Regions from separate parts of the Mesorhizobium sp. M0029 genome, predicted to be linked through region 1. Evidence: predicted binding sites of a transcription regulator. Region 1 holds the regulator's gene; the other holds the start of a gene.
The links. Region 1 encodes PhoB, which activates phosphate uptake and scavenging genes when phosphate is short. Its sites were predicted from a motif close to TGTCATNNANCTGTCAT; they were not measured.
Positions count from the first base shown of each region.

Region 2: the regulator PhoB is predicted to act here: its motif matches at 5,905-5,921, upstream of NKJ76_RS10015 (ceramide glucosyltransferase).

Region 1 covers NZ_JAMYVF010000018.1:73,453-81,243, forward strand. Annotated here, with positions in the region: gene pstB (phosphate ABC transporter ATP-binding protein PstB) at 1-384, shown strand, start outside; gene phoU (phosphate signaling complex protein PhoU) at 425-1,129, shown strand; gene phoB (phosphate regulon transcriptional regulator PhoB) at 1,146-1,835, shown strand; gene NKJ76_RS25270 (ROK family protein) at 1,866-3,101, opposite strand; gene xylF (D-xylose ABC transporter substrate-binding protein) at 3,367-4,407, shown strand; gene NKJ76_RS25280 (sugar ABC transporter permease) at 4,552-5,868, shown strand; gene NKJ76_RS25285 (ATP-binding cassette domain-containing protein) at 5,881-6,678, shown strand; gene NKJ76_RS25290 (CHASE domain-containing protein) at 6,833-7,791, shown strand, end outside.
Region 2 covers NZ_JAMYVF010000004.1:386,702-394,492, forward strand. Annotated here, with positions in the region: gene NKJ76_RS09985 (magnesium and cobalt transport protein CorA) at 1-922, shown strand, start outside; gene NKJ76_RS09990 (GcrA family cell cycle regulator) at 1,076-1,594, opposite strand; gene NKJ76_RS09995 (aspartate aminotransferase family protein) at 1,953-3,152, shown strand; gene argF (ornithine carbamoyltransferase) at 3,171-4,082, shown strand; gene NKJ76_RS10005 (Hsp33 family molecular chaperone) at 4,191-5,222, shown strand; gene apaG (Co2+/Mg2+ efflux facilitator ApaG/CorD) at 5,407-5,799, opposite strand; gene NKJ76_RS10015 (ceramide glucosyltransferase) at 6,015-7,166, shown strand; gene NKJ76_RS10020 (O-succinylhomoserine sulfhydrylase) at 7,178-7,791, opposite strand, start outside.

The DNA.
Region 1 (7,791 bases):
GAGCAGAGCCTGAAGAAGGCTGCGATCTGGAACGAGGTCAAGGACCGCCTGCAGGAGCCCGGCACCGGCCTGTCCGGCGGCCAGCAGCAGCGCCTGTGCATCGCGCGCGCCATCGCCGTGTCGCCGGAAGTGATCCTGATGGATGAGCCCTGCTCGGCGCTTGATCCGATCGCCACCGCCCGTGTCGAGGAGCTGATAGACGAGCTGCGCCAGAACTACACGATCGTCATCGTCACCCACTCGATGCAGCAGGCGGCGCGCGTGTCGCAGCGCACGGCGATGTTCCATCTCGGCTATCTCGTCGAGGAGGGCGCAACCGACAAGATGTTCACCAACCCCGACGACAAGCGCACCCAGGATTACATTACCGGCCGCTTCGGCTGAACCTTCCGGCGGGTGAATTTCAGGCACGAGGACCAAGATCATGGGTGAACATACCGTCGCCTCCTTCGATGAAGAGCTCGGGCAGATCAGCAAGCTGATCCGCGACATGGGCGATCTGGCAGGCTCGATGGTCAGCGGCTCGACCAGGGCGCTGCTCAATTCGGACAATGCGCTGGCACAGCGTGTCGTTTCCGACGACGCCATCATGGATGCGCGCCAGCGCGAACTGGACGACCGCGCCATCACGCTGATCGCCAAGCGCCAGCCGATGGCCAACGATCTGCGCGCCGTGGTCGGCTCGATCCGCATGGCCGGCGACCTCGAGCGCATCGGCGATCTCGCCAAGAACATCGCCAAGCGCGTCGGCACCGTGGGCCTCAGTGTCACGCCGCGCGACCTGTCGCACTCCATCGACGCCATGGCGCAGCTGGTGCTGATCCAGGTGCAAGGCGTCGTCGAGGAATATGCCGCCACCGATGCGGCAGCGCTTGCAAAACTCAGGAATGACGACGAGCGCATCGACGTCAAATACACGTCCGTGTTTCGTGAGCTCTTGACCTACATGATGGAAGACCCTCGCAACATCACCGCCTGCACGCATCTCTTGTTCTGCGCCAAGAATCTTGAGCGCATCGGCGATCATGTCACCAACATCGCCGAAAATGCGTATTATGTGCTGACCGGCCAGCAACTGCCCGCCAATCGTCCGAAGCAGGACGAGACGGCGATGGCCATGCCGGCCTGATGAGGGTGAACTGCCGATGATCGCGCCACGCATCATGGTCGTGGAGGACGAGGAACCGCTAGGCGTGCTCCTCCGCTACAACCTCGAATCCGAAGGCTATCACGTCGAGGTGGTGACACGCGGCGACGAGGCCGAGATCCGCCTGCAGGAAAACGTGCCCGATCTCCTGGTGCTCGACTGGATGGTGCCCGCTGTTTCCGGCATCGAGCTCTGCCGGCGGCTTAGAGTGCGGCCCGAAACCGAGCGGCTGCCGATCATCATGCTGACCGCGCGCGGTGAGGAAAGCGATCGCGTGCGCGGCCTGTCCACCGGCGCCGACGACTATCTGGTCAAGCCATTCTCGACGCCGGAGTTCATGGCGCGAGTGAAGGCGCTGCTGCGCCGGGCCAAGCCGGAAGTGCTGTCCAGCGTGCTCAAGGTCGGCGACATCGTGCTCGATCGAGAATCGCACCGGGTCTACCGCAAGAAGAGCGAGATCAGGCTCGGACCGACCGAGTTCCGGCTGCTCGAATTCATGATGCGCCATCCCGGCCGCGTGTTCTCGCGCAGCCAACTGCTCGACAATGTCTGGGGCGAGACGATCTATATCGACGAGCGAACCGTCGATGTCCATGTCGGGCGGCTGCGCAAGGCCGTCAACAACGGCCGCATGCCGGATGTCATCCGTACCATTCGCGGCGCCGGCTACGCGATCAGGGAAGATTAGGATGCTGCGCGTCGCGCCGTTGCCGGCCTTTCAGGCGACATGCTTGCCAGATTTGGGCTGAATGCCCGGTGCGAAAATCTCCTGGTCGACGAAGCCGAGTGCGCGCATGGCGCAGCCTTCGCGGATCAGCGGCAGTTCGTTGGGCTCGGTGTCGAAGGAGATCGACTTCGAGTGCTGGCCGCCGGCAGTCTGGGCGATGGCCTCGCGCAATGCCGGCTCGATCAGGTCGAAGGCGGCGGCGCTGACGCCTACCATGGCGACGGGTGCCGGATCGATCAGCGCAAACAGGCTGCCGAGGCCGAAGCCGAGCGCCTCGCCGGCCTTGCGATAGGCTTCGCGCTCCGGGCCGTCGGTTTCGCGGGCGCGCGCGGCGAGTGCGCGCATATCAGCGTCGCCGATATCGACCGGCTCGGCATCCTCGCCCATCATTTTGGCGCTGCGCCAGATGGCGTAGTTTCCGGCATAGGCTTCCACGCAGCCGCGCCGCCCGCAGCGGCAGAGCGCGCCGCCCGGACGGTGGATCATGTGGCCGAACTCGCCGCCCGAGGAATGGGTGCCGGTGAACAGTTCGCCTTTCAGCACCAGGCCCATGCCGATGCCGTGCGATAAGAGGATGGCGATAAAATTGTCGCGGTAGCGCTCGGGCTGGCGCCATTGCAGCGCCACCGCCATCATGTTGCAATCGTTCTCCATGGTGGCAGGAATGCCGAATTCCGCTTCCAACATGTCGGCGAAGGCAATGTCGGTCAGTGGCGTGATCGGCGACCACAGCATGGCGCGCGCCTGCGAATCGGTGATGCCCTGGATGCCCATGGCAATGCGGGCGATGCTCTGGACATCGAGGTCGGGATCCTCAAGCCGCCGCCGGACGATTGCTACGCATTCGCCAATCAGCTCGTCGCGCGGCTTGGTCAGCGTGTCCAGCCGGCGCTGTTCCTCGGCGACGACGTGGCCGGCATAGTCGATGACGGTGACGGACAGGAAATTGAGCGACAGCACGACGGTCATCACCGCCGCCGCTTCCGGGTTGAGACCAAGGCCCACCTGCGGCCGGCCGCGTTTCAGTGCGCCGGTCTCGCCAGGTTTGCCTTCAATCAGGATGCCTTCTTGAATCAGATCAGACGAGATTGCCGATATGGTCGAGTGGCTGAGGCCGGTGGTCGCCGCAATCTCGGTCCGCGACGGCTGGCCGGCCCGGCGCACGGCTGAAATCACCATCGCACGGTTGCGACGGCGCAGATCGTCGTGGCGGATTCCAACCGACATTTGTTTCCTCCCGGCCTCCTCGCGCCTCATGATAGTGAAGGCGTTCGACGGCACCAGCCAAATATTGGCAGACGCCGGCAGCCCTGTCATTGTTTATTGCGGACCTCGAAAAAATTCGGCAAGGCCATCAGAATCCATCAGAATCGATGTTGACAGCGCCTTATCATTGAACCAGTATTTTTTCGAGGCTCGAAAAAATAGGGCCTCTGTGTGCCGGCCCTCGGGCCAGTTTTGTCGCGCCGCACGCGGCGCAGGGAGGATTATGATGGACAGATTTGCAGCCGCCATGCTGGCGGGTGTCGCCATGTCGCTGGCGCTGGTCTCGGTCGCGCAGGCGAAGGACAAGGTCATCGGCGTGTCGTGGTCGAACTTCCAGGAAGAGCGCTGGAAGACCGACGAGGCGGCGATGAAAACGGCGATCGAAGCCGACGGCGACAAGTACATTTCGGCCGACGCGCAGTCCAATCCCGGCAAGCAGCTGACCGACGTCGAAAGCCTGATCTCGCAGGGCGCCAACGCGCTGATCATCCTGGCGCAGGACGCCTCGGCCATCGGCCCGGCGGTGCAGAAGGCGCTGGACGAAGGCATTCCGGTCGTCGGCTATGATCGCCTGATCGAGAACAAGGACGTCTTCTACCTGACCTTCGACAACAAGGAAGTCGGCCGCATGCAGGCCCGCGAAGTGTTCAAGGCGAAGCCCGAAGGCAACTATGTCTTCATCAAGGGCTCGGGCTCGGATCCGAATGCCGATTTCCTGTTCTCGGGCTCGATGGAAGTGCTCAAGGAAGCCATCGACTCGGGCAAGATCAAGAATGTCGGCGAGGCCTATACCGATGGCTGGCTGCCGGCCAACGCCCAGAAGAACATGGAACAGTTCCTGACCGCCAATGACAACAAGGTCGATGCCGTGGTTGCGGCCAATGACGGCACCGCCGGCGGCGTTGTCGCCGCGCTGACGGCGCAGGGCCTTGCCGGAACGGTTCCGGTCTCGGGCCAGGACGGCGACCATGCCGCCCTGAACCGCATCGCGCTCGGCACGCAGACGGTGTCGGTGTGGAAAGACGCGCGCGAACTCGGCAAGAACGCCGCCGAGATCGCCTCGCAGCTTGCCGATGGCAAGAAGACGGGCGACATTGCCGGCGCCAAGGACTTCACCACGCCTGGCGGCAACACCGTCAAGTCGCTGTTCCTGACCCCCGTCGCGATCACCAAGGACAACCTCAACGTCGTCATCGACGCCGGCTGGATCAAGAAGGACGAAGTCTGCACAGGCGTCGCCGCCGGCAGCGTCGCGGCTTGCAACTGATCTCGCCGACTTGAAGAAATGAGGCGCCGCGGCTGTCAAGCCGCGGCGTTTTCTCTACGAGAATTGTGTGTTTCCGCCATCGGCGGCAAACTTCTAGGCTGTGGTCCGGCATCCGCGCCAGACGGCAAGCCGCTGGAGGACATCATGACCGACACGACCTCAAATCCGCAGGCCGATACGGCGCGAGCGTCTGAACTCGGCGCGGTCGCCCGGTTCGTGAAAGCGACCGAGCTCGACACGCGTATGCTCGGCATGGTCGGCGCGCTGCTGGTCATCTGGGTCGGCATACATATCCTGTCGGGTGGGCTTTTCCTGACGCCGCGCAATCTTTGGAACCTGTCGGTGCAGACGTCCTCGGTCGCGATCATGGCGGCCGGTATGGTACTGGTCATCGTCATGCGCAACATCGACCTTTCGGTGGGCTCCGTCGAAGGCGTGATCGGCATGATCATGGGCGTGGCACAGGCCGAATTCCTCATTCGCGTCATCGGCTTCCAGCTTGGAAACCCCTGGCTCTGGATCATCTCGCTTGCCGCCGGCGTGGTGCTTGGTCTGTTGATCGGCGCGTTCCAGGGCTTCATCATCGCCTATATGCAGGTTCCGGCCTTCATCGTGACGCTTGGTGGCCTGCTGGTCTGGCGTGGCATGGCATGGCTCATCACCAGCGGGCGCACGGTCGCGCCACTCGACGCCACCTTCCAGCTGATGGGCGGCGGACCACGCGGCTCGATTGGCGCCGCTGCCAGCTGGATCGTCGGCATCTTCGCCTGCGCGGCGGTCGCCTTCGCGCTGTTCAACGGTCGCTCGCAGCGCAAGCGCTTCAGCTTTCCACTGCGCCCCGTCTGGGCCGAGACCTTGCTTGGCGTGGTCGCTTGCGCGGCCATCCTCGGCGCCGTGTGGATCGCCAATTCCTATCCATGGCCGATCGGCATCGTGCGCCAGTACGCACAGCAGAACGGCATCACCGATCCCGAAGGCGGGCTGTTCATCGCGCATGGCATCGCCATACCGGTGCTGATGGCGGTGATTGTCGGCATCATCATGACGTTCATCACCAAGCGCACGCGTTTCGGCCGCTATGTCTTCGCCATCGGGGGCAATCCGGAGGCAGCGGAACTCGCCGGCATCAACACGCGCTGGGTGACCATGAAGGTGTTCATGATCATGGGTGTGCTGGCTGCAATCAGCGCGGCGATCTCGTCGGCCCGTCTCAATGCGTCAACCAATGCGCTGGGCACACTGGACGAGCTTTTGGTAATCGCGGCCGCTGTCATCGGCGGCACGTCGCTCGCCGGCGGCGCCGGAACGGTGATGGGCGCCATGCTCGGCGCGCTTCTGATGCAGTCGCTGCAATCCGGCATGGTGCTGCTCGGCATCGACTCGCCGCTGCAGAGCATTGTCGTTGGCGCTGTCCTGGTCATCGCCGTCTGGCTCGACACCGTCTACCGCAAGCGCGTCTAGGGAGGAACGATTATGGAAAAAACTGCTCCCACCGGTACGCCACTGATCGACATGCGTAACATCTCGATCGCGTTCGGTGGCATTCGCGCCGTCGACGATGCGTCCATCGATCTTTTCCCGGGCGAAGTGGTGGCGCTGCTTGGCCACAACGGCGCCGGTAAGTCGACGCTGATCAAGATCCTGTCGGGCGCCTACAAGCGCGATGCCGGCCAGATCTTGGTCAACGGCCAGGAGGCCTCGATCTCCAATCCGCGCGACGCCAAGAAATACGGCATCGAAACGATCTACCAGACGCTTGCGCTGGCCGACAATGTCGACGCTGCCGCCAACCTCTTCCTCGGCCGCGAACTGATGACCGCGTGGGGGACACTCGACGATGTCGCCATGGAGGCCGAGGCGCGCAAGGTGATGGGCCGGCTCAATCCGCGCTTCCAGCGCTTCAAGGAGCCCGTGATCAAGCTATCGGGCGGCCAGCGCCAGTCGGTGGCGATCGCACGCGCCATCCTGTTCAACGCCCGCATCCTGATCATGGATGAGCCGACGGCGGCGCTCGGGCCGCAGGAGACGGCGCAGGTCGGCGAACTGGTAAAGCAGCTCAAGGCCGACGGCATCGGCATTTTCCTGATCAGCCACGACATTCACGACGTGTTCGAGCTTGCCGACCGGGTCTGCGTAATGAAGAACGGCCAGGTCGTCGGCACCGCGCGCACCACCGATGTGACTCAGGACGAAGTGCTCGGCATGATCATCCTGGGAAAGTGCCCGCCCGGCGCCATTCCCGGTCCGGGTGCGCTGAAGATCGCGGCCTGACACCACGCTATCGTCAGCTTTCATGTTCACTGATGTTCGATCGATAAGCCGGCTAAATATGGGTGATATGCCAGCTGTCATTATGGCTTGGCCGCGCCATTGTCTTGCCGCGGCGACTTGCCCATAAAGGTTCCGAACCGTCCATGGGCCTGCGTTGAAGAAGTTTTTCCCGATCCTTGCCTTCATTGCCGTTGCACTGATCAGCCTGACGATGGCGGGCTTCGCCTATTTCGCCACCCAGGAAGCGGCGCGCATCAAGTTCGAGGCGACGGCCGACGACGCGCTCAACCGCATCGAAAGCCGTATCGATCTGCATCTGTCACTGCTGCGCTCGACGCAGGCGCTGTTCGACTCCCGCAACGGCGAGATTTCAGGTAGCGAATTCAAGGCCTTCTTCAGCGCCCTCGATGTCGATAACAATTTCGCTGGCCTGCGCGGCATCGGCTATCTCAGGCTGGCCAAGACCGGTGACGAAGCGGCGGTCGAGCGCGACATGTTGCGCGACCGCGGCGCCGCCCACACGGTCTATCCGGACACGACACAGCCGTGGCGCACGCCCGTCGTGCTGTTCGAGCCGCTCGACCCTGCCAACGAATCCACCATCGGCTACGACATGTTCACCGAGCCGGTGCGGCGCGAGGCGATCGAAAAAGCGCTGGCCGATGACGCACAGCACGCAAGCGGTCTGGTCCAGCTCGGCCAGGACACTGGCGCGGCGCAGACCTTTACCGGTTTCCTGGTCTTCGTCAGGCTCAATGTCGAAACCGCGCCGGATGGTATCAATGCGTCCAGATCATCGACATCAGGCCTTCTCTACGCGGCCTTCTGCGCCCGCGACCTGTTCCAGACCGCGCTCAGCCGCACGCCTTTGCTGCCGGTCAACACCGCGGTCTATGACGGCACGGCGGACGCCGACAATCTTCTGTTCCAGTCCGAAACGCCGCCGGTTGCGAGCTTTGGCGACAGGCTGTTGGTGACGCGCAAGATCATCGTCGCCGGTCGGCCGTGGACGGTGCTGTTTCGGCCGACAAGTGCATTTTCGCAACCGTCCTCGCGCGCCATTCCGGTCATGCTCGGGCTGTTCGGCCTGCTTCTGGCCGGCGCCATCGCGTT
Region 2 (7,791 bases), on a different contig from region 1:
CGACATACCGATCGAGGAAGCCGGCGAATGGGCCAAGAAGTCGGGCCATGTCGTCTGGATCGGGCTGCTCGAACCCGACCGCGAGCTTCTGCTGCGCGTCAAGGCGCAATTTCATCTGCACGAACTGGCGATCGAAGACGCCGAACATCCGCACCAGCGGCCGAAGATCGAGCAATATGGCGATGCGTTGTTCATCGTTGCCCGCACTGCACAGCTGATCGACGGACGCGTCACCTTCGGCGAGACGCATCTGTTCGTCGGCTCAGGCTATATCGTCAGCGTCAGGCATGGTCCCTCGACCTCATACGCCGCCGTGCGCCAGCACTGGGAAAGCTGTCCGCACTCACTGGCCAAGGGCGAGGATTTCGTCCTCTACGCCATCCTCGACTTCATCGTCGACAACTACATGCCGGTGCTAGAGCAGATCGAGGACGAGGTCGAGGCGATCGAGGACAGGGTGCTGCTGAAGCCGATGACCGGTCCTGACATCGAGCGGCTCTATATGCTGCGCCGCGATCTGTTGCGCCTGCGCAATGCGGCGCTGCCGCTGGTCGAGGTCTGCCGCCGGCTGACCAGCGCCGAACTGCCGCAGATCCATACCGCAATGCATCCGCTGTTTCGCGATGTCACCGACCATATCCGCACCGTGCAGGAAAAGATCGACAGCCTGCGCGAGGTTCTGGCGTTCGCTTTCGAAGCCAGCCTGCTGGTCGGCCAGAGCCAGGAAACCGCGAACACCAAGAAGCTGGCCTCATGGGCGGCGATCCTGGCGGTGCCGACGGCGCTCGCCGGCATTTACGGCATGAATTTCGACGACATGCCGGAACTGAAGATGCAATACGGCTATCCCGTCGTATTGGTCTCGATTGCGCTGATCTGCTCGTTTTTGTATTGGCGATTTCGAAAGAGTGGGTGGCTGTGATGGTAGGCAGTAGGCAGTAGGCAGTAGGCAGTAGGCAGTAGGCAGTAGGCAGTAGGCAGTAGGCAGTAGGCAGTAGGCAGTAGGCAGAATAAGGTAGCGCCTCACGAGCGCTCTCCCATTCCCTACTGCCCAGTCCCCAATCCCTATTCCTAACTACCGGCTCCTGCGCCGCTCTGAAGCCGGCTGGAACGCAACCCTTGCGTGGTACTTGCAGTAAGGTCCGGTTTCAGCCGCCTCGTTGCCGCAGAAGTTGAAGTCTTCCGACAGCGGGTCGCCATTCGGCCATTTGCAGGTGCGCTCGGTGAGATCGGTGAGCTGCAGATGCCGCGAGATCGGCACGACGACGTTTTCGACCGGGCGGATGTAGTGGCGCGGCACTGGCTCGGCGTCGAACTGCGCCTGCAGCGCGTTCGCCCCGATCGACGTCGTGACATGGCGCTGCGCGGTTGCGGCGCGCGGCACCGATTTCTGGATCGAAGATCCCTGCGTTGTCTTCTTCTGACGCGCCGGCGTCGCGGTCGAGCGTCCGCGGCCCGACAGCTTCAGCCGGTGCACCTTGCCGATGACCGCGTTGCGGCTGACCCCGCCGAGTTGTGCGGCGATCTGGCTTGCGCTCAAGCCCTCCGACCACAGTTTCCTGAGAAGTTCGACCCGCTCGTCAGTCCAGTTCATGAGACCGCGCTCCTGCTAAGTGTGCGGCAGCCGGAATCCATTCCCGACCCGGCAATCTTTGCCGGGGCAGACACCACATATATTAGGTGATTAGGTCCGCCGCACGAAATCTAGTTATTTCCCGACTACAATTACCTCATGTGTTGACTCGGTGACAAGAGTCCCAGGTGCAACACGAATCGGTTTTTTAGGTTTTCCCCAACTTGCCCGGTCGCTTATGAGCCGGCGTCTCGTCGGGAGCTTGCCGCGCGCCTCTGCGCGACGTTTTCGTTGACTTCATGGCCGAAAAACACGATAAGCCGCAAAGGCCGCCGCTTTGGCGGCTTTTTTGATTTTTCCGGTACCGGAGACGCATATAATGAGCGGTTCGGCGCTTTACGAGACCTTTGCCCGCGCCCCTTTGGCCTTCGACCATGGCGAAGGCACCTGGCTGGTTACCGACAAGGGCGAGCGATATCTCGATTTCGCTGGCGGCATCGCGGTCAATTCGTTGGGCCACAGCCATCCGCATCTGGTCTCGGCGCTGACCGAACAGGCGGCCAAGCTCTGGCACGTCTCCAATCTCTACGAGATCCCGGGGCAGGCCCGGCTCGGCGAGCGGCTGGCTGACGCCACCTTCGGCGACAAGGTGTTCTTCACCAATTCCGGCGCCGAGGCGCTCGAATGCGCGATCAAGACGGCGCGGCGCTACCAGTTCGTCAAGGGCCATCCCGAGCGCTTCCGGGTCATTACCTTCGAAGGCGCCTTCCACGGCCGCACGCTGGCGACCATCGCCGCCGGCGGCCAGTACAAATATCTCGAAGGCTTCGGCCCCAAGGTCGAAGGCTTCGACCAGGTCGGCTTCGACGACATCGACGCCGCCGAGAAGGCGATCACACCAGAGACCGCCGCGATCCTGATCGAACCGGTACAGGGCGAGGGCGGCATCCGCCCGGTGCCGACGCAATCCTTGAAGCGGCTGCGGCAGCTCTGCGACCAGCATGGCCTGCTGCTGATCTTCGATGAGGTCCAGTGCGGTATCGGTCGCACCGGAAAGCTGTTCGCGCATGAATGGACCGGCGTGACGCCAGACATCATGGCGATTGCCAAGGGCATTGGCGGCGGCTTCCCGATGGGCGCGTGCCTCGCCACCGACGACGCTGTCGTCGGCATGACGGCAGGCGTGCATGGCACCACTTTCGGCGGCAATCCGCTGGCCATGGCGGTCGGCAACGCTGTGCTCGACGTCGTGCTGGAAGACGGCTTCCTCGAAGACGTCCAGCGCAAGGCATTGCTGATGAAGCAGGGCCTGGCGGCGGTCGCCGACGAATTTCCCGATGTCATCGAAGGCATCAGGGGCAGCGGCCTGATGCTTGGCCTCAAATGCGCCATGCCCAACACCAAGGTCAACATGGCGCTGCGCGACCAGCATCTGCTGGCGGTGCCGGCAGGCGACAACGTCATTCGTCTGCTGCCGCCGCTGACCGTCACCGACGTCGAGATCGGCGAAGCGCTCGATCGCATCCGCGCCGGCGCCAAGGGCCTGACCGACGCCATCGCCGCGGCCGCCGCGAAGTAATCCCGAGAACCATTCCCGATGAGCCTTCGCCATTTCACCGATCTTTCCGCCGTTTCCGAAGGCGATCTGCGCCTGATGCTGGACGATGCGGTGGTGCGCAAGGCGCGCCTCAAGGCCGGCGAACGGACCAAACCGCTCGAAGGCAAGGTGCTGGCCATGATCTTCGACAAGCCGTCGACGCGCACGCGCGTGTCCTTCGACGTCGGCATGCGACAGCTCGGCGGCGAGACCATCATGCTGACCGGCACCGAAATGCAGCTCGGCCGCTCCGAGACCATTGCCGACACCGCCAAGGTGCTGTCGCGCTATGTGGACGCCATCATGATCCGCACCACGTCGCATGAGCGGCTGCTCGAGCTGACCGAGAATGCCACGATTCCGGTCATCAACGGGCTGACCGACGACACCCATCCCTGTCAGCTGATGGCCGACATCATGACCTTCGAGGAGCATCGCGGTCCGGTTGCCGGCAAGACCATCGCCTGGACCGGCGACGGCAACAACGTGCTGCATTCGCTGCTCGAGGCCTCGGCGCGGTTCCGCTTCAACCTGAACGTCGCAGTGCCGGAAGGCAGCGAGCCGGCGCAGAAGCACATCGACTGGTCGAAGACCAATGGCGGCAAGCTGCACTTCACCCGCTCGCCCGAAGAGGCCGTCGACCAGGCCGACTGCATCGTCACCGACTGCTGGGTGTCGATGGGCCAGGAACACCGCGCCCGCGGCCATAATGTCTTCTCGCCCTATCAGGTCAATGCGGCGCTGATGGCGAGGGCCAAGCCCGACGCCCTGTTCATGCACTGCCTGCCGGCGCATCGCGGCGAGGAAGTCACCGACGAGGTCATCGACGGTCCGCATTCGGTGGTCTTCGACGAAGCCGAGAACCGGCTCCACGCCCAGAAGGCGGTTTTGGCCTGGTGTCTGGGCGCTTGATCTCCAGGCGCTTGATCTCCAAGCGCTTGATCCGGGGCGGCGCGATGCCTATTTGCGCCCCATCACGCAAATCAAGCGCGTTTGGACGCATGCACCCCTCCGGGCCGCATGGCCGCGCCCTGGAGCTTTGTCATGTTGGAAACGCATCAAGTGACTGAACATCACCCCAAACTCGGCGAGTTCGGCTATGCCGGCGACGATCATGTCGTACCCTTCGAGGTCGGCCCGCTCGACGTGCGCGGCCGCACCGTGCAACTCGGGCCGATGCTCGACGCCATCCTCAACCGTCACGACTATCCCGAGCCGGTCGCCCGCCTGCTCGCGGAAGCCTGTGTGCTGACGGTGCTGCTCGGCACCTCGCTCAAATTCGAAGGCAAGTTCATCCTGCAGACCCGCACCGACGGCCCGGTCGACATGCTGGTCGCGGATTTCTGCACGCCTTCGGCATTGCGCGCCTATGCGCGTTTCGACGCCGACCGGCTGGAGGCCCTGGTGGCCGCAGGCCAGACCTCGCAGCAGACGCTGCTGGGCAGCGGCGTTTTGGCGCTGACCATCGACCAGGGCGCGCACACGCAGCGCTATCAGGGCATCGTCCAGCTCGACGGCGAGACGCTGGAAGACGCCGCGCGCACCTATTTCCGCCAGTCGGAGCAGATCCCGACCGACCTCAGGCTATCGGTGGCCAAGCTGCTGACGCCCGGCCCCGGCGGTGCGCGCGAGCAGTGGCGCGCCGGCGGTATCCTGGCGCAGTTCCTGCCGCAGTCGCCCGAGCGCATGCGCGTGCCCGACATTCCGGGCGGCGACGGCGATCCGCGTGACGTGACGCAGGAGCCGGCCGACAATTCGTGGCGCGAGCTGGTGGCGCTGCTCGGCACCATCGAGCCGACCGAGCTGATCGACCCGACCATCGGCGCCGAGCGGCTGCTCTACAGGCTGTTCCACGAACATGGCGTGCGCGTCTTCGGCGGCGTGCCGGTCGCCGACCAATGTTCCTGCTCAAGGGACAAGATACGCGGCATCCTCGAGGGGTTTTCCGCGCAGGAGATCAAGGACAGCACCGAAGATGGCGGCATCCACGTCGCCTGCGAGTTCTGCTCGAAGCAGTACGACTTCGACCCGGCGGAATTCGCAGCTCAGTGAAGTCTTTTCCTTCTCCCCGTTCACGGGGAGAAGGTGCCCGAAGGGCGGATGAGGGGCAGCGCGAACTTTGGTGAATAACCGCGCATAGCCTACGTCATGTGCGTGGAAGATAACCTCATGAATCTGGCGCTGCCCTCATCGCCCTGCCGGGCATTTCTCCCCGTATAGTGGCGGGGAGAAAACCCTAATTCACCGTCCGCCGCGTCCCCGGCAGATCCAGCGAAAACGCCGGAATATCGACGTCGAACGTCTCGCCCTTTTTGTTGCGCATGGTGTAGTGGCCGACCATGAAGCCGGACGGCGTCGATAGCGGGCAGCCTGACGTGTATTGATAGCTGTCGCCGGGATTGAGCTCAGGCTGGTCGCCGACCACGCCGGCGCCGCGCACTTCCTCGACCCGGCCGCTGCCGTCGGTGATGTGCCAGTAACGCGACATAAGCTGCACGAAATCGTCCGACTGATTGTCGATCGTCACCTGGTAGCCCCAGACATAACGGTTCTCCGCCGGGTCCGAGCGGTCCTCCAGGTAGAACGGTCTGACCTGCACTTCGATGTTGCGCGTGACGGCGCGATACATGGGCTGCTCCGGTTGCGCGGCAAGGAACATTTGTCGCGCTATGCGGTTTGATACGCGCAGAGCGGCATGTCCTGCCAGCCTCAAAGCGCAGGTGCCGACAAACAATGTCATTTAAGTGACACATGACAATGTTGGTGTGCGCAAACCTTGCCGGCGACTCAAGGCCCATCTGACGAAGCAGCCGCGAGCGGCCTTTCCGGAGTGACCAGATCTCGATGGAACCAGCTCTCACAGCCGCTTTCGCTTCCTCCGCTTTGCTTCTTTCCAATCTCGCCAGCATCCTGCTTGCTTCGTCGAAGCTGAAAGCGCGTCGCCTTATCCCTCCGCCGTCCGGCGAGCAGCCACCGGTCTCGATCGTCGTGCCGTCGCGCGGCGTGGAGCCGTTCACACAAGAGACGCTGCAGCGAGCCTTCTCGCTCGACTGGCCGCGCTACGAACTGATCTTCTGCGTCGCTCACGCCGACGATCCCGTCGTCAAACTGATAAACAGGGCGATCGTCCTGTTTCCCAACGTGCCGGCCCGGCTGCTGATCGGCGACGACCGCGTCAGCAGCAACCCGAAGCTCAACAACTGCGTCAAGGGCTGGGAAGCGGCGCGCTATCATTGGGTTATTCTGGCGGATTCCAACGTGCTGATGCCAAGGGATTACGTCCAGCACCTGATGGCAGCCTGGCGGACCAATACCGGGCTTATCTGCTCGACGCCGATCGGCTCTCGGCCGGATGGCTTTTGGGCCGAGGTCGAATGCGCGTTCCTCAACACGCTGCAGGCGCGCTGGCAATATGCCGGCGAGGCGCTTGGCCTCGGCTTTGCCCAGGGCAAGAGCATGCTGTGGAACAAGCCGATGCTCGATACCAATGGCGGTATCCGCGCGCTGGCCGCCGAGATCGCCGAGGATGCTGCTGCGACCAAGCTGGTCAACGGACTGGGCCTGCGCGTCAATCTCGTTGCCTCGCCTTTCGAGCAACCACTGGGGCAGCGCCGACTTGCCGACATCTGGTCGCGTCAGGCGCGCTGGGCGCGGTTGCGCCGCGTCACCTTCCCGCTGTTTTTCGCACCCGAGATCCTGACCGGCGTCGCCGTGCCGTTGGCGTTGGCGCTGGTGGCGGCAGCAAGTGCCGGCGTCAGCCTGCCGGCCACGGTGTTGGCCGTGCTGGCGGCGGCCTACATTCCCGAATGCGCGCTGGCCGCGGCCAAGGGCTGGCACCTGTCGCTGCGCATGGTCCCGGCGATGATGGTCCGCGACATGATGCTTCCCGCCATCTGGGCGCGCGGCTGGCTGAGCGGCGCCGTCGACTGGCGCGGCAACACCATGATCATCGGCACCAAGGCAGCCGAGCTGGAAGAGGCTTCGTCGGGAGCGTGACGCCTCGCGGCCTACCCGGCTGCCTTCAGCGCCTGCGCAACGTCCTCCAGCAGATCGTCCGTGTCCTCAAGGCCGACCGACAGCCTGAGCGTTCCCGGCCCGATGCCGAGCTCGGCGCGAGCTTCGTCGCTGAGGTTCTTGTGCGTGGTGGTCGCCGGATGGGTGATCAGGCTCTTGGCGTCGCCGAGATTGTTGGAGATCAGCACGATGTCGAGCGCGTTCTGCAAGGCGAAGGCCGCCTGCTTGCCGCCCTTGACGTCGAGGCAGATCAGCGTCGATCCGCCTGTCATCTGCTTCTTGACGATGTCGGCCTGCGGGTGGTCGGCGCGGCCGGGATAGATGACGCGGGCGATTTCCGGCCGTCCTGCCAGGAAATCCGCGATCTTGGCCGCGCTTTCCGTCTGCTGGCGCACCCGAACCGGCAGCGTCTCCAGGCCCTTGAGCAGCGTCCAGGCGTTGAACGGCGACAGGCTCGGGCCGGTGTGGCGGAAATAGTCGTGCAAATTCTCGTCGATCCATTTCTTGTCCGACAGGATGATGCCGCCGAGACAGCGTCCCTGGCCGTCAATGTGCTTGGTCGCGGAGTAGACGACGATATGGGCGCCGAGCTGCAAGGGCTTCTGCT